Regions from separate parts of the Actinoallomurus sp. NPDC052274 genome, predicted to be linked through region 1. Evidence: riboswitches for the same ligand, from Rfam matches in the RefSeq annotation. Region 1 holds a riboswitch; the other holds the start of a gene.
The links. A riboswitch is a leader RNA that binds a small molecule or an ion and turns the genes downstream of it on or off. The one in region 1 is predicted to bind thiamine pyrophosphate.
Positions count from the first base shown of each region.

Region 2: linked by a shared signal. The riboswitch ahead of tenA (thiaminase II) and the one ahead of AB0K82_RS11810 (cytosine permease) in region 1 are both predicted to bind thiamine pyrophosphate.

Region 1 is NZ_JBFAUT010000010.1:104,780-113,090, reverse strand. Features, by position in the region: gene AB0K82_RS11850 (AMP-binding protein) at 1-366, opposite strand, end outside; gene AB0K82_RS11845 (sulfotransferase family protein) at 363-1,073, opposite strand; gene AB0K82_RS11840 (sulfite exporter TauE/SafE family protein) at 1,174-2,007, shown strand; gene AB0K82_RS11835 (alpha/beta fold hydrolase) at 2,040-3,137, opposite strand; gene AB0K82_RS11830 (CapA family protein) at 3,243-4,211, opposite strand; gene AB0K82_RS11825 (DNA-formamidopyrimidine glycosylase family protein) at 4,373-5,233, shown strand; gene AB0K82_RS11820 (SSI family serine proteinase inhibitor) at 5,397-5,942, opposite strand; gene AB0K82_RS11815 (rhodanese-like domain-containing protein) at 6,006-6,323, shown strand; TPP riboswitch at 6,347-6,463, shown strand; gene AB0K82_RS11810 (cytosine permease) at 6,454-7,818, shown strand; gene AB0K82_RS11805 (serine hydrolase domain-containing protein) at 7,870-8,311, opposite strand, start outside.
Region 2 is NZ_JBFAUT010000011.1:48,728-57,038, forward strand. Features, by position in the region: gene AB0K82_RS12500 (DNA-binding protein) at 1-211, opposite strand, end outside; gene AB0K82_RS12505 (PEP/pyruvate-binding domain-containing protein) at 272-1,519, shown strand; gene AB0K82_RS12510 (histidine phosphatase family protein) at 1,651-2,265, shown strand; gene AB0K82_RS12515 (hypothetical protein) at 2,333-2,710, opposite strand; TPP riboswitch at 2,871-2,968, shown strand; gene tenA (thiaminase II) at 3,029-3,709, shown strand; gene AB0K82_RS12525 (helix-turn-helix transcriptional regulator) at 3,828-4,718, opposite strand; gene AB0K82_RS12530 (ATP-binding protein) at 4,867-5,286, opposite strand; gene AB0K82_RS12535 (hypothetical protein) at 6,440-6,754, opposite strand; gene AB0K82_RS12540 (hypothetical protein) at 7,397-7,627, opposite strand; partial or broken gene AB0K82_RS12545 (DUF2637 domain-containing protein) at 7,768-7,983, opposite strand; gene AB0K82_RS12550 (hypothetical protein) at 8,066-8,311, opposite strand, start outside.

The DNA.
Region 1 (8,311 bases):
CGGCACGGCGATCAGTCCCGCGTCCAGGCACGCGAGGCCTAGCGCGGCCGCCTCCCACCAGTTCGGGAGCTGGTAGGCGACCACGTCACCGGGGCGCAGCCCGAGGTCGCGCAGCCCGGCGGACAGCCGGTCGACGTACGCCGCCAGTTCGCCGAAGGTCACGATGACCTCGCGTCCGAGGTCGCGGCGCCAGTTGACGAACACCGTACGGTCGGGCAGGTTCGCGGCCGCGGCCCGGAGATCGTCGACGAAGGACTCCCGGCGCCATCGGCCGCCCGCGTAGTACGGCTCGGCCCGCGAGCGAGACGGCTCCAGTGACGCGGCCAGGTCGCGCATGCCGTGGCCGGGGCGCGACCGCCCGTTCACCGGACCGCCGTGTGCTCGTCGGGACCGAGCGGACGCAGCGTGAGCAGCCGCCGGCGGCGCCGGGACGCCATCCGGCGGAACGCGGCCGTGTCGTTGAGGTGCGGGAACGGCTCATCGGGCCGGGGGACGCCGAGGAACTCGCACAGCGGCCCCCAGCCCTGGCCGACGTCGTACACCAGGAGCCGGTGATCGGGTATCACCGCCTGTACGTGGGCGTTGTGCCATGCGAAGACCCGAAGGGCGAAGTCGGGGTCGTCGAAGCGGGAGCCGAAGGTGCCCTCCCAGATCACCCGTTCACACATCCGGCGTCGGACGCGGAGCCCCGCGCAGACCCGGTCCTCCAGCCACATCGCGAGGCCGTGCCATCCCGGCTGCCGGTGGCTGGAACGGTAGATCGTGTCGCGGACGCTCGCGTACCAGCGGGCGGGGTCGCGCACGGTGAGGATGACCGGTGCCTGCCGGTAGACGTCCGCGAGTTCCTGCCAGAAGAAGCACGAGGGCCAGTCGACGGTCGCGCGGTAGCCCGCCAGGAGGTCGTCCCACGCGACCGGTTCGCCGCGGGCGGCCGCTTCCCACTCGTGGATGCGGTCGAGGTCTCCGCCGAGCGAGGACATGTGGTGACAGGGTCCGTGGCCCAGGCGTTCCAGAGCCGCTTTCAGCGAGTAAGTGCCGGTCCGTCCCAGTCCAGCCCCGATGACCTGCAGCATGTGTCACCCCCGTGCGGTGCGGTACGGCTCTTCTGTGTGAAATCTCCCTGTTTGAGATTGGTTGTCTTAATCGTCGAGACGTGTTCTAGAGTCGCCGACCATGAGGTCCCCCAACCCCTGGGCCTTGATCGGCCTGTTCCTCGCCGTGGCGGTGGCCGGATGCGTCGCCGTGTTCGCGCTGTCCGCGCGGCCGTGGGCGGTACTGGCGGTGCTCGCCGCCGGGGTCGCGGCCGGCACCATCAACACGATCGTCGGATCGGGATCGCTGATCACCTTCCCCACGCTGCTGGCCGTGGGGCTGCCGCCGATCACGGCGAACGTCTCGAACAACATCGGCCTGGTGCCCGGCGGCGCCAGCGGCGTGCTGGGGTACCGCGCCGAGCTGGCGGGCCAGCGCGGCCGGATCGCCCGGCTGGCCCCGGCCTCGGTGCTGGGCGCGCTGGTCGGCGGACTGCTCCTGCTCAACCTGCCCGAGCAGGCCTTCACCGCGGTGGTGGCCGTGCTGATCGGGCTGTCCTGCGTGCTGGTGCTGACCCAGCCCATGATCAGTCGCCGGCTCGCCTCCCGGCCCCGGCGGGCGCACGGCGGGCCCTGGCTCCTGCTCGGCGTGTTCGCGGGCGGCGTCTATGGCGGCTATTTCGGCGCGGCGCAGGGCGTCCTGCTGGTCGGCCTGCTCGGCATCTTCCTCGACGAGGATCTGCAGCGCGTCAACGCCGCCAAGAACCTGCTGACGATGCTCGTGAACGCCACGGCGGCGATCCTGTACATCTGCGTCGCGAAGGTCGACTGGTGGGCCGTGCTGCTCGTGGCGCTGGGCTCCATGGTCGGCGGTGTCCTCGGCGCCAGGGTGGGGCGCAGGCTGCCGCCCGCGATCCTGCGCGGAGTGATCGTATGTGTGGGCGTCGCGGCCATGATCAAGCTCGTCAGCGGCTGACGGGCGGTGGACCGCCGGCCGTCCCGGCCGGCTCATCGATCGGCCTGCCTGCGCCGGAGCAGGTGGTGCGGTCGGCGATGCCGGCGGATCTCCTCCGCGGGTTCCGCGCCGTCGACGGGGGTGGGCTCGGTGGCGGGCCGGATGCCGGTCGTGCGCCGGAGCAGGCCCCACAGGTGGTGATTGACCTCGGCGGCGCGCTCGAGGGTCAGCAGGTGTCCGGCGCCGGGGATCACCACGAGATCGGCGCCGGGGATCTGCGCGGCGAGGGCCTCGGCGTGCCGCATCGGCGTGATGAGGTCCCGGTCGCCGACCATGACCAGCACGGGCACGCGGCCGAGCGCGGGCAACGCGGTCCGCTTGTCGTACGCGATCAGCTCCGCGTAGAAGTCGGCGATCACTTCAATGGGGACGGACGCCATCAGCCGGGCGGTCACCTCGGCGACCTGCTTCGACACGTGGGCGCCGAAGAGGTACGAGCGGGTCAGCAGGAAGGACATCCCGCCGAGCGGTCGGCGCGCGGCGTCCACGAGCCTGGCCTGGTGACGGAGCGTGCTCAGCGTGACGGGGACCATCCGGTGCAGGACCCGCGCGGTGCGCTCGGGGAGTCCGATGGTGACGGAGGACAGGTCGCCCGAGGAGGTCGAGGCGAGGAGCACCCCGACGATCCGGTCGCCGAACAGCTCCGGATGCGCGTCGGCGAGCCCGAGGATCGCCATGCCGCCCATTGAGTGGCCGACCAGGACGATGGGGCCCCTCGGCGCGGTCTCCTTCAGCACCGCGTACAGGTCGCGGCCGAGCTGGTCGATCGTGGCGTTCGGCGGAGATCCCCACCCCGATCGGCCGTGGCCGCGCAGGTCCCAGAGCACGACGCGGACCCGGCCGGCCAGCGCGTCCCGCTGGAGGTGCCAGCTCGTGGAGTTCAGCAGGAATCCATGGCAGAACACGACGGTCGCCTTCGCCCCACGAGCCTCACGCACCTCGACGTGGAGCCGGACGCCGTCGTCGGCCGTCACCGTCAGGGTGCGCACATCACCGGGTACCGAAGGCCGGGTCTCCCGCGTCTCCTCGGAGGATCCGTTCATCCACCAGCTGTGCCTGCTCAGGACCTTGGTGATTTCCGCGAACGACATGGCCACCTCCGCCCGTTGCCGCTCCCAGTCTTTTACGGTGGCCCCTAACTCCAGTTTGAGTCATGGTGAAGGTATTTTCAAAGGCAGGGGCCCTGCCGAAGAACCTCACGACGGTCCCGGGCAGGCCACCGACAGCCGGCCGTCCTCCTCGACGACCTCCGTCCCGAACGCCGCGCAGGCGGTGATGAACCGATCCCGGATCCAGGCGTGGTCGGTGCCGGTGGCGAGGCGGGTACGGGCGTACTCCAGGGTGAGTGGGGACGCCCGCAGCCCGGTGATCGCGGATCCGGTGATGGCGACGAGGAAGACCAGACCGAGGTCGTTGCGCAGGGCCGGGTCCACGGCGTAGTCGTCGACGAGGTCCCCGAGGTCGTACAGCACGCGACCCGACATGCCGTGGAAGACGTGTGCGGAGTGCCCGGCGACGAGGGTCGCCCCGGCGTCGACCAGCGCGCGGGCGGCGGCTCGTACGTAGCGCGGGGGCTCCGTGGTCATGTTGGGACCCCAGTGCGCCAGCACGAGCACGCGGGCGCCGTCGGCGGACAGTTCGCGGATCCGGCCGGTGAGCCAGTCCGGGACGTCATGGCGCAGGTCCGCGTACGCGACTCCGGGCCGGTTCTCGCGGGCGGCGAACTCGGCGGGATGGTCCGTGACGCCGAGGACCGCGACCCGCCCGTCCACGGTCTCGAACAGGGCCGGCTCCCGCGCCCGGCGCACGTCGGGACCCGCCCCGACGACCCGGATCCCCACCCGGGCCAGGTGACCGAGCGTGTCCGCCAGCGCCTCGGGGCCGTAGTCGAGCGCGTGGTTGTTGGCGAGCGTCACACAGTCGATCCCCAGATCGGCGAGGGTCTCCGCGGCCGCCGGTGGGGCGCGGAAGTGGAACGGTTTGCCGGGGGCGCGCCACGGCGCGCCGCGGGCGGAGACGCAGCACTCGAGGTTGACCAGGGACAGGTCGGCGGACCGGAAGATCTCCCGCACCTCGTCGGCGAACATGCCGTACGGGCCGCACGCCGCGATTCGTTCCGCGACCCCGCGTCCCAGCATCGTGTCGCCGCCCAGGGCGACCGTCATGGTCACACCGAACTCCCGCCTCCAGGATGGCCGGGGCGACCGCGCCCGGCCAAGGGACCAAGGTCCCCGCCGGGGTCGCCCGCCGAGGTCCCCGCGCGCGATCATCCGGCCGAGGTCGACGGTCGTCCACAGCCTGTGGATGGAGTCGTACTCTTGGACCCATGCCGGAGCTGCCCGAGGTCGAGTCCCTCGCCGCCTTCCTCCGCGAGCACGCCGTCGGGCGGGCGATCGCACGGATCGACGTGGCGGCCATCTCGTCACTGAAGACGTACGATCCGCCGATCACCGCGCTGAACGGTCTCACGATCACGGGCGTCGCCCGCTACGGCAAGTTCCTCGACCTCGACGTCGACGGGATCCACCTCCTCATCCACCTCTCCCGCGCCGGCTGGCTGCGGTGGAAGGACGCGCTGCCGCCCGCGCCGCCCCGGCCGGGCAAGGGCCCGCTCGCCGTGCGGGTCCACCTCGACGACGGCTCCGGGTTCGACCTCACCGAGGCGGGCACCCAGAAACGGCTCGCGGTGTACGTCGTGCGCGACCCCGCAGAGGTGCCGGGCGTCCGGTCCCTCGGCCCCGACCCGCTCGGCGCGGACTTCACGGTGGAGACGCTGAGGGGGATCCTCGACGGTCGGCGCACCCAGATCAAGGGGCTGCTGCGCGACCAGAGCGTGATCGCCGGAATCGGCAACGCCTACTCCGACGAGGTCCTGCACGTGGCGCGGATGTCGCCGTTCAAGCTGGCCGCGAGCTTCACCGACGAGGACGTCACGACGCTGTACGACGCGATCGTCCGCACGCTCGGCGAGGCGGTCGAACGCTCCCGGGGCGTGGCGGCCAAGGACCTCAAGGGAGAGAAGAAAGAGGGTCTGCGGGTGCACGGCCGGGCCGGACAGAAGTGCCCGGTCTGCGGCGACACGATCAAGGAAGTGTCGTTCGCCGACTCCGCCCTGCAGTACTGCCCGACGTGCCAGACCGGCGGCAAGCCCCTGGCGGACCGCCGGATGTCCCGCCTGCTCAAGTGAGCGCGCGCCCGGTAAGGGCCATCCGCACCCGGCGGATAGGACTCCGCCCACGGCGCGGCCGCCTGGTCCGCGCTCGGTAAGGGCGTCACCCGGCTCGGCCCACGGCACGGTGACGTGAGCGTCCGGTCCGCGCTCGCCCGTACGGGCGGTGGTCCCGTGCCGCTCAGCGCGCGGTCGGCACCGGGCCGAACAGGGAGACGAGGTTGCCCCACCGTTTGATCTCGCAGCCGTTCTTCCGGTTGAACGTCGCGTCGACCTTCTTGCCGTTCCAGGTGCCGGTGACCGTGGCGGTCTGCGGGCCGCCGAAGATCTGGGTGCACATCTGGCCCTTCGGCGTCGGCGCGAACGGGTCCTCCCCCTTCGCGGCCGCCGCGGCCAGCGCCGCGCACGCATGGTCGGCCCTGGGCAGGGTCCCGCCCACGGGATCGCAGGTGAGCGTCCAGGTCTTCGGCGCCGACGTCTCCGACGCGCGTACGGTCACGGTCAGCCGGGTCCCGGCCGCCGACCCGGTCGGTGCGGGCGTCGTCGGGGAGGCCGTCGGCGCCGGGGTGCCGGGCGCCGCCGACGCGGTGGGGGTCTCGGAGCCCTTGCTCGGCGCGGCCGTCGCGGAACCGTCCCCGTTCTTGCAACCGCCCAGCGCGAGGGCGGCGACGACGATGCCGGGGATGGCGAGGGTCGCTGGTCGCAGTCTGGATGGAGATTGCCTCATGACGATTCGACTCCGGGCGATGGCTCGTGGTTCCTTTGACATGTGAACTCTTTCAGGGAACAGATTCCCGCCGTGGAGGTCGCCAAGGTTCCGGACGACGCGTTCCTGCTGGACGTGCGCGAACTGGACGAGTGGAAGGCCGGCCACGCGCCCCGTGCGGTGCACATCCCGCTGAGCCAGCTCGGCGCCCGCGCCTCCGAGGTGCCCACCGGTGAGGACGTCTTCGTCATCTGCCGGTCGGGGGCACGCTCGGCGTCGGTGGTCGCGGCGTTCAACAACGCCGGCTGGAAGACCGCGAACGTCCAGGGCGGCATGCACGCCTGGGAGGCGGCGGGCCGTCCGATGGTCAGCGAATCGGGCGGGGAGCCATACGTCGCCTGACGAGGTACATTTACGGCGGAAAAGTTAAGACCCGCGGGAGCTCGGACCAAGACCGGGCTGAGAGGGCGGCTTCACAGGTGCCGCCGACCGCTCGAACCTGACCGGGTAATGCCGGCGTAGGGAGTGTGCCTTGAGCGCCGCCGTCGAAGAGCGTTCCCCTGACAACGAGGCCCCGTACACCCTCGACCAACCCGCACCGAAGGTCCTCAGCTTCTGGGATCAGAGCGCGTTCTGGGCGAACCTGGGCGTGAGCCTTCTCGCCTTCTCCGGGGCGTACACGGTGCTCGCCCCGGACGCCCAGGGCACGCCCCGGCTCCCCATCGTCGCCGGGATCCTCGCCATGGTCGTCGGCACCGCGATCGGCGGGATCATGCTCGGGCTGGCCGCCGTGCCCGGCACCCGCGCCGGAGTTCCCGCGATGATGCTGCTGCGCGGCCTGTTCGGCACCCGCCTGTCGTACGTCCCCACCGTGCTGAACATCCTGCAGATGGTCGGCTGGGGGACGTTCGAGCTGGTCACGATCGCGGGCGCGGCCAAGGAACTCGCCGGCGGCGGCCCGCGCTGGGCGTACGTGGTCGTGGCGGGCGTGATCACGACCGTGCTGACGCTCTGGCCCCTCGGCTCCGTGCGGGTGCTGCGCCGGTACGTCACCGTCGCGGTCGTCCTCGCCCTCGGCTACTTCTACGTCCAGCTCGCCCGGCAGCCGCTGCCGAACCTCACCCACGGCTCGTGGAGTCACTTCTGGATCGGCGCGGACGCCGCGCTGGCCGTCTCCATCTCCTGGGTGCCGATGGCGGCCGACTACACGCGGCACTCGCGCTCGGAGCGGGCGGCGTTCGGCGCCGCGAGCGTGGCGTACGGCCTGACGCAGGTCGTCGCGTACGTCCTCGGGCTGCTGGCGCTCGCGCTCGTCGCCGGCGACTCTTCCAAGGTGTTCGGCCCGTTCCAGCACGTGGCCCTCGGCACGCTGTTCTTCGCGGTCTTCGTCCTGCGCGAGGTCGACCAGTCGTTCGCGAACGTCTACTCGACCGCGGTCTCGATCCAGAACCTCGTGACCCGCGCGGACCGACGAGTGCTCACCGTGGTGCTGGGCGTCCTGACGACGGTGCTCGCGCTCGTGCTGAACATGGACAACTACTCCGGCTTCCTGACGCTGATCGGGTCGGTGTTCGTGCCCATGCTCGGCGTGCTGGCCGTGGACTTCTTCTGCTTCACCGGGCGGCGCGGCTGGGACGTCTCCGACCGCGCCCCCGCCCGCTGGGGGATGATCGTCGCCTGGGCGGCGGGCGTCGCGGCGTACCAGCTCATCAACCCCGGCCAGGTCGGCTGGTGGTCCCGGCTGTGGACGCACGCGCAGAGCGCGCTGCACTTCACCCCGGCGGACTGGATGAGCGCCTCCCTCCTGTCCTTCGCCGTCGCCGCGGCCGTCACCGCCCTGATCGGCGCCCTTCACCGCCGCCGGCCGACCGCCGATCCTGACACCGCGCGCGCCTGAGTGCCCGCGCGGGCGCCCGCGCTTTTTCCGGAGCCGGGCGCCCGGGCGAGATCAGCCGGTGGCGGGGATGGGCTTGTCGAGCATCGTGCAGATGGCCGCGGTGACCAGATCGTCCTCGGCCGTTCCCGCCGCGGTGTCGAGCTTGAGACCGAAGTGGGTCGTGCTCAGTACCGAGACGGTGCGCCGTCCCGACGAGTCGGTGTAGTTGTCGCTGCGGTATCCGGGGAGTGCGCCGTCGTGCCCCCACACGGTGCCGCACGGGGTGTGGACCTCCTCCAGGCCCAGCCCGTAGAAGCGGTTCCGTCCGTTCTCCTCGTCCTCCTGGGTGGTGACTCGCATCTGGGCGAGCAGCGGCTTGGGGAAGAGCCGGCCGGACATCAGAGCCTTGTCGAAGCGGGCCCAGTCACTCGTGGTGGAGACGATGGAACCGGCCGCCCCGTCCCACGACTGGTCGATCCCGGTGACGTCGACCCGCTCGCCGCGGGCCGGTCCG
Region 2 (8,311 bases), on a different contig from region 1:
TCAGGATGTCCTCCGGGTCCAGGTCGGCGCAGCGCCAGACGGCGAACTGCACGAGGTCGACCGCCGACGGCGGCGCGGGCGACGGTCGCCACGGACGGGCGTCGAGCGCGTCGGCGCCCAGGTCCAGTAGACGCTCACGCGCGTCCTGCTCACGCCGGGCCCGGAGGTGGTCGGCATGCGCGCTGTGAGCGATGTCCTGCTTGCGGGGCATGCGACCGATGATGCACCCTCAACAAAACGTTGTCAACGTTCTGTTGAGAGGTGAGGATCGGTGCTCGTACCCCTCATGGAGGCCGCCGCCGATACCTGCGGAGGCAAGGCCGGGGCACTCGGCGCGCTGTTCCGCGCGGGCCTGCCGGTTCCTGACGGCTTCGTCGTCCCGTTCGCCGCGTACCGGGCCGCTGTCGGCGACCTGGGCCTCGGGCGGTTCACCGGCGAGCCGGACGAGCTTGACGCGGCGCGGCAGGCGATTCAGGGCCGCCCGCTCCACGCGACCCTGGTCGACGCGCTGGGACGCGCACTCGACGAGCTCGGCGACCCGCCCGTGGCGGTGAGATCATCGGCGGCGAACGAAGACACCGGTCAGGCGTCGGCGGCCGGTCGGTACGAGAGCTTTCTCGCCGTGCGCGGAGTCGGCGAGGTCGCCCATGCCGTACGCGCCTGCTGGGCCTCGCTGTGGTCTCCACGTGCCCTCGGTTACCGGGACGCCTCCGGACGCGACGGCCGGCCGTCCGACGACCTTGTGATGGCCGTCATCCTCCAGCGCCATCTGGACGCCGAGGTGTCCGGGGTCATGTTCACGCCCGCGGTCCCGAACGACGCGACCGAGATCGAGGCGTCCTGGGGCCTGGGCCCCAGCGTCGTCGGGGGCACCGTCACCCCTGACGCCTATCGCGTCGCCGAGGACGGGTCGGTCACACGCACCGTCGCGGACAAACGGACCCGCCTCGACCGGCGCGGTACGCGGCTCGTCGTTCGCGACGTGCCCACCCGTGTCCGGCACCGACCCGCGCTCGACGACGCGACCGCCACGCACCTCGCCGCGTTGAGCAAGGAGATCGCCGCCGTACTCGGCGGACCGCAGGACATCGAATGGGCGATCGTCGACGGCCGCACCTGGATCCTGCAAGCCCGGCCGGTCACCGCCACGCCCCCACCGCCACCATCGCCTTCCGACACCTCGGACACCCCACCTGCCACGCTCAACGGAATACCGGGTAGCCACGGGACCGTGACCGGCACCGCGAGGATCGTCCGCGGTCCCGGCGACTTCGCGCGCGTGCAGCCGGGCGACATCCTTGTCTGCCCCTTCACCGACCCCGCGTGGACGCCGCTGCTGCGCATCGCCGCCGGCGTCGTCACCGAGACAGGAGGCGCGCTCTCCCACGCCGCGATCGTCGCCCGCGAGCAGGCCATCCCCGCCGTTCTCGGCATCCCGAACGCGACAGCCAGGCTCCGCGACGACGCCGTCATCACCGTCGACGGCACCGCCGGCACCGTCACCGGGACGAACGCGTGACCGATCACTTCCGCCTCGGCCGGGAGCCATCGCCGGGCGTCGCGCCCCGCCTACGTAGCCGCCGAACCCACACCTACAGGCCGAAAGGAGATGGGAACGGGTCCGCACGGACGCCGCGTCCCTGACCACTGATGACAACGCGACACCTCTACCTGGCACGCCACGGCGCGGCCGACGCGTTCGGGGAGCTCACCGACGTCGGGCGGCGGCAGGCATGCCTGCTGGGCGAACGGCTCGCCGGCATACCGGTCGACGCCGTGTGGCACTCTCCGCTACCACGCGCCGTGGCGAGCGCGCACGAACTCGCCCGGCATCTACCGAACGTGCCCGTGACCGAGGCCGCCGAACTCGTCGACCACGTGCCCTACGTCCCCAGTGCCGCCGAAACGCCCCCGTCCTGGGCCGGCTTCTTCGACGGCTACGACGACGCCGAGGCGGCGTCGGGCCAGAGGCTCGCCGCGGCCCTGGTCGTCCGGTTCGCGAAGGTCCCCGACACGACCACGGAAAGGAGCCGTCCCGACACGCACGAGGTCCTGGTGACGCACGCCTACCCGATCGCGTGGCTGGTGCGGCACGCGCTGGAGGCGCCCCCGTCACGGTGGCTCGGGCTGAACAGCGCCAACACCGCACTGACGGTCATCGAGTACCGCGACGGCCTGCCGCCCACGATCGTGATGTTCAACGACATGAGCCACCTCCCGGCCGACCTGCGCTGGACCGGGTTCCCCGAACGCGTCAGGCCATGAGTGGCTCTCGTCGAGCGTCCCGACGACGAGTCAGGAGGTGACACTCGAGCCGCGTGGTTCGCCGTCGTCACTTGATCCAACGGGCAGCGGCCTCGTAGGTGGTGGCCGGGGAGCTGTTGAACGCGATGGCCGCATCGGGTGCGTGCCGCCGCACCAGGTTGATCACTTGCTCGAGGAGTTCAACCTGATCGTCTGAGTGCCGCAGGCCACCGCCGACGGTGACGCACTCCCACGGATGGGCTCGCAGCGCACTGCCGACGACCGCCTCCACGTCGTCATTTCCATCAAGGCCGATCAGGCAGGTCTCGACGCCCACGCCATGTTCGGCGAACTTGGTCAGCCCCGCCTCGATCGCCTTGGCCGCCGGCTCGGGATCCCACGGCCCGGGCACCCGATACGGATCAAACCCGATGACGAGGACGCGGGGCGAAGCAGCGGAGTCCATGCCTGGACGATACGCGTCGAACGACCCGCGAATCAGGAGTTGTTGCTCAAGCCTCCTTACACGCCGGCGCGGCGGCCGGCGGAGACGGCCTCACACCCGCTGGAGGCCCGTTTTGGGCGCCGCCGTGAGTGGCAGGTCCCGGGCGATCCTTGTTACGGTCGGCGGTGACGCGGGGTGCCCGGCATGGCCCGGGCTGAGAACACACCCGTCGAACCTGATCTAGCTAGGACTAGCGAAGGGACGTCGCCATGACCGGTTCTCCCCTGGTGCTGTCGAGCGTCCGTGCCGTGCCGTCCGCCGACCGCTGAGGAGATCCCGATGTTCTGCGACGACGTGTGGAAGCGCTCGGCGCGACTGCTCCGCGCGATCCACGAGCACCCGTTCAACACCGCCCTCAGCGATGGAACGCTGGACCGCGAGCGGTTCGCCTTCTACATCGTGCAGGACGCCCGCTACCTGGAGGCGTTCTCCCGGGCGCTCGCGGTCGCCTCGACCCGGGCCACCGACACCGACGACGCCGTCTTCTTCGCCGAGAGCGCGCACGCCGCGCTGGCGGCGGAGCGTACGCTGCACGCCGGTTACATCGAGGAGTTCGGCCTGACCGCCGACGACTTGGCGGGCATCGACACCTCCCCCACCTGCCTCGGCTACGCGTCCTTCCTCCAGGCGACGGCCCTCGCCGACCCGTACCCGGTGCTGGCGGCGGCGGTACTGCCGTGCTTCTGGGTGTACCAGGACGTCGGGACCGCCCTGCTCGAGAACACCGCCGACGTCGAGGACCACCCGTACCGCGCCTGGATCGCGACCTACTCCGACCCGGCCTTCGCCGAGTCCACCGAACGCGCCAAGGACATCACCGACCGCCTGGCCGCGACCACCGACCCGGCGACCCGCGAGGCGATGACCCGCGCCTTCTTCCGCGCCACCGAGTACGAGTGGATGTTCTGGGACAGCGCCTGGCGCCGCGAGACCTGGCCCACCGCCGAATGGCTCAAGTAGGCCGTCATAAGCCGAGGCGCGGCCGTACGGTCCCGGTGTCCGCGGTGCCCGTACCGGCCGCGCCGTGTCGCTCAGCGACCGACTTCGCCGGTCGTGAGTCCGGCGGTCTCCTGTGAGGTCAGCGACGCCACCTCGACGCACGCCTCGTCGTTGACCCCGGTGCTAACTGAGCTTTTGCGCCACTGCATCGCCACTCGGTGGCCTCCAATCGCCGTTCGATCAGCACGCGTGAGGCGTCCTCGGAGGCTGCCTTCTGCCCGATCCGGTCGAAGTCCATACGGAACTGCTCGACCTCGCCGCACATCTCGATCAGCCGACCGCCTCTCGCCGCTCCAGCGTAGGCAATATCGCGGGAATCGACAGTGATGACGCGGAACGAGCCGTCCTTCCCGATATGGGCGCCTGTCGAGCGCGGGATGACGCGAATGGAGACGTTCGGCCGCTGCATCAGTTCGAGCAGGTACCGGAGCTGTGCCTGCATGACCTCGAAGCCGCCGATGCAGTCGTCCAGGACCTCCTCGTCCAGTAGCGCCCAGACGTACGGCGGATCCGGCCTGTCCAAGATGGCGGTCTGCCGCTCCATCCTGGCCTTGAGTGTCTCGTCGAGATCCTTGCCGTCACTGCTGGCCAGCAGCAGGGCTCGCGCGTAGTCCTCGGTCTGAAAGGGTCCTGGAATGTACTGACCCTGGTAGATCCTGATCAGCTGGGCGATGGCCTCGTACGCGGTGACGGACTGGGCCCAGTCGGGGTTGTGGCCGTTCTGGGCGTACCAGAGCAGCAGCTCGAAGAGGCCGCCGGTCCGGAAGTGGCGGTCGATGATCTTGGCCTGCCTCTCGTCGATCTTTCTCCGTCCCGCCTCGACGTTGGAGACGGTCGACGGCGCGGCGGTGGCGATCTTCCCCCACTGAGCGAGCGAGAGGCCGTTCTTCTCGCGCTCCCACCTGAGCAGGTACGCGAGCATGTGCCAGAGCGAGACCTTCGGGTTGAGCGGAGCCCGGACGACCGACATCGACTCTCCTTGGGTTATCCAGCGTGAGTGACCACTTACGGAGAGTAGATACTTCGTTGCCTTAACGCAGCCGATTCCCGAAAACTCGCCCAGACGGGCACTGCGGCCCCAATACCAGCACCGCTCCAGACGGCTCCATACATCGGGACTACGGTCCGACGCGAGCCCAGACGACCTTTCCGCGGGCCGTCGTCGACCGGTACCAGCCGAGCCGCTGGTCGGACAGCTCGTAGGCCAGTGCGAGTCCGCGACCGGACTCGCCGCACTCGGTCAACGGGAGGAGCCTGGGAAGGTCGTCGGGGTCGGGATCCCAGACGGCCAGCTCCAGAAGATCCCGGCCGGCCTGACTGGAGACCCACACGTGCACTTCCTTGCCCTCGTAGAGCCGCACCGCGTTGGTGGCCAACTCCGTGAGGATGAGCCGTCCGGCGAATCTGACGTTCTCCGACAGGCCCCAGGAGTCAACGGCTTGATCTACCAGATTACGGACGAGATAAACGTTCTCCGCATAGGCGAACAGCTTAAGATCGAACCTGCGGGGAATCTCGTACAGTCGGGCGATGTCCACGCTCGTCACGTCCTTCGGATCGACTGCCGAAAGACTGATCCGGCACACCGACCCTCGCCACAATTCCGGAAGCCCTGGAAAGGCCGAGCATCTCCGTGGTGACGTCGGACGAGATCGATCCGGGTGCCCCTCTGCGGAATCGACCGACCGGCGACCTGCGATGCCGATGCACTCGTGACGGTATGTGCCAACCACCGATCGGTAGCTCGAAGGCAGATCGACCACGAAGCTTTACGAACAGGCCGGTCGGCGCGTGAGCGCGCCACCGCCACCCCGGACGCCTTCCGCTCTCGGCGCTCTGGATGATTCGGCGGTGTAACGCGGGTGAGCCGCATACACAAGCCTCGGGAAACGCCCCTGCTGGCGGCCCGACTTATCGCTCTTTACCGGCATCTGCGCGCCCGAACGTGCCGCGTTGCCCGAGCGTTCCGCACGCCCACGGGGAGCCCCACCCACCAAGGCGGCCGGCATTGGACATTGCCGCCGCCATTGACCGGGGAAATCCGGCTATCCGGACGCCGGACGGTCTACACCGACGGCAATCGGTCAACGGCGACGGCAAAGCGCCGACGGCCGAGGCTTCTCCTGCCACTCGACGCGTGGCTTATCCCTCGGCGGCTGCGTCGCGGTCGCCGACGAGGACCAGCACGCCTGACCTGCCGGGCGCAGAAGGCTCGGGGAACTACCTCGGAAAGGCCAGGCTTGTCACACCGGCCTCCGGTTGTCGCCTGGGGTGGAGGTAGGCCCTCGTGCCCTGGGCAGCCCGATACCGGACAGGTCCAGGGTCATGAGTGAGCCTTCCGCGCGCATTCAGGGCGCCCTCGGCGACCCCGTGCCGTAGACCTGCCGGATACGACCGCCGTCCGGCAGTACGTGCCAGCGATCTCGCGTAGCACCTGGTGCCTGCCCTAGAGGTCGTCGATGAGCCAGGCGCGGACGTTGCCCACCATCCGATCGTGGCTGGGACGCAGGAGTTCTTGCACGTTGCCACCTCGCCGCTCGCTTCGGGGGAGGCGCCGCACCGGTCGGCCATGACATCGATCCGATCCGGCGTCAGCCGCAGGCCGCTGGTCAGGCGTTCGAGCAACGCCCCGGCCAGCCAGGCGACTCTCGGCGTCCGGGTTCCTGACGATCACTCTCAGCTATCAACTCGTCAGAGCCGGGTTCGCCACGGAGACGGCGCGATCGACGCGAGGTCGCGGGAGAATCGGTCGGTGAACTGGCGCGCCGACCTACCCGGAGCGGCAATCCCTCTGCAGCCGGCAAGGCCGGCGTCGACCAGTTCCGCCTTCGCGTGCCTGGGCTGTTCGAAGTACAACTCTGCATCCAGGGCATCGTCCATCGGGCAGTGGAAGACCCCGGACGGCCATTTCGGTGCCGCTTCGACATCCTTGGCAATGCGCCGCGCCAGATCGGCGTTCCCCCGTGTTAACTCGGCACGGCATGCTGGTTCATGCCAGGCAGCCACACGACGACAATGCCGACAGGGTGAGGGTCGACCGCGACCAAGCCATGCACCCGCTCATTGCCGGATCCACGAGGGACGGTGCACGGCGCGTGAGCGTCGCCCGTCGTCCGCACGACCGCTGACGGTGCCGAAGTCGGCTGCGCGGCCGCGACCGGATTTCCTTGGCCGGCGCCAACAAGCGAGCATCCCGTCCCAGCCGACACGAGAACCGCAGCGACGATCACCGACCGCCTCGGCATGTCTCGGCACCTCTCATTCGGGAGAGCGATCCGCTTGGCAGTGTCCAGAGTGGCGCGACACTTTCCGTTTGACGCTGTTCAGCTCTCCATCAGCGATCACGGTAGACGAAATGATCTTCGCCCTCAACGAAGAACCTCCAGCTCTCAACTCTGCTGGAGACGGCAGGGAAGATCTCTAGGGAGATTCCATGGGTCATCCGTACCTGCCCCTGCTTCACCCAGAACCCAGTCGGTCACGACGATCTGGGTGGCCCGCAGCGCAGGCTCAAGGCGCTTCGCCCCACGATCGTACATCATTCGAAATGAATCCATTGCTTCCGAGGGATCGGCCGCTCGGTCTTCGGGCCAGCTCATATCGTCGGAGCCGGAAAAATCAACCATCCCACACTTTCCGCTTACATACCTAAAGAGTAATACGAACCTCTCTAGCTTCCATATCTGCAGCATCGCCGTATCGGAGAACAGCGACGGCTGGACGGAAGGCGAGACTTCTAAGCGTCTCCTCTGCGGCCGCAAAAAGTGCATCAGCGTCGGGGCCGTAGCTATACATCGTCACCGCGCCACCCCCAAACTCGTCACCATCAAACTCCCCGACGCCGGCCTGTTCGATCACAGTACCCAGACGCGCCTTCATGTGCCGTATCGCCTGACGCTCCTGCTCATTCCCGAAACCGTCGCCACTTAGTTGATATGTCACGATTACTGCATGCTCCGACACAATTCAACCTCAAACTTCTACCGATAGTGACCGTCATAGCATCACGGAAGGTCAAAAAGCGGAAGCCCGCCGGCCAACACGAGCGATGGCCAGGAGATCGGCCCGGGCCGGCGGCCGGTGCGCCGGTCGCGTTGGCGTTCGCGGGCGGCCATGACGCAGGTGAGGTCGATGCAGACGGCGATGGCCCAGGCCATCCAGCCGTGCTGTCCGTGCTGGCGGGCGGTGTCGCGGATGTGGGTGAACGAGCCCGCCGCAGCGATCCCGGCCAGCACCTAGGGCCAAAAACGGCCAGACCTGTGTCGGGTCTCATGACCTCTGTGACAGATCCGGTGCGGGAGGTGGGTGACACTCCGGCTAGATGATCTGTTGTTTTTCCTCGGCTGACTGTAGCGGGATCGCTGCCGGAGACGGGTCGGTTTGGTCGCCGGGGCGGGTGGTTCGCCGGGGTGGTTCTGGCTTTCGGGCTTTGAACCGGGTGATGGGTTTGGTGGTGGTGCGGGCGACCTCGGCGAGGACTTGGCCGGCGTGGGTGATGCGGAAGGTCCCGTCGGTGTCTTCGATCGTGACGGTGGCTCTGGCGTGTCTGATGCCGACCTGGAT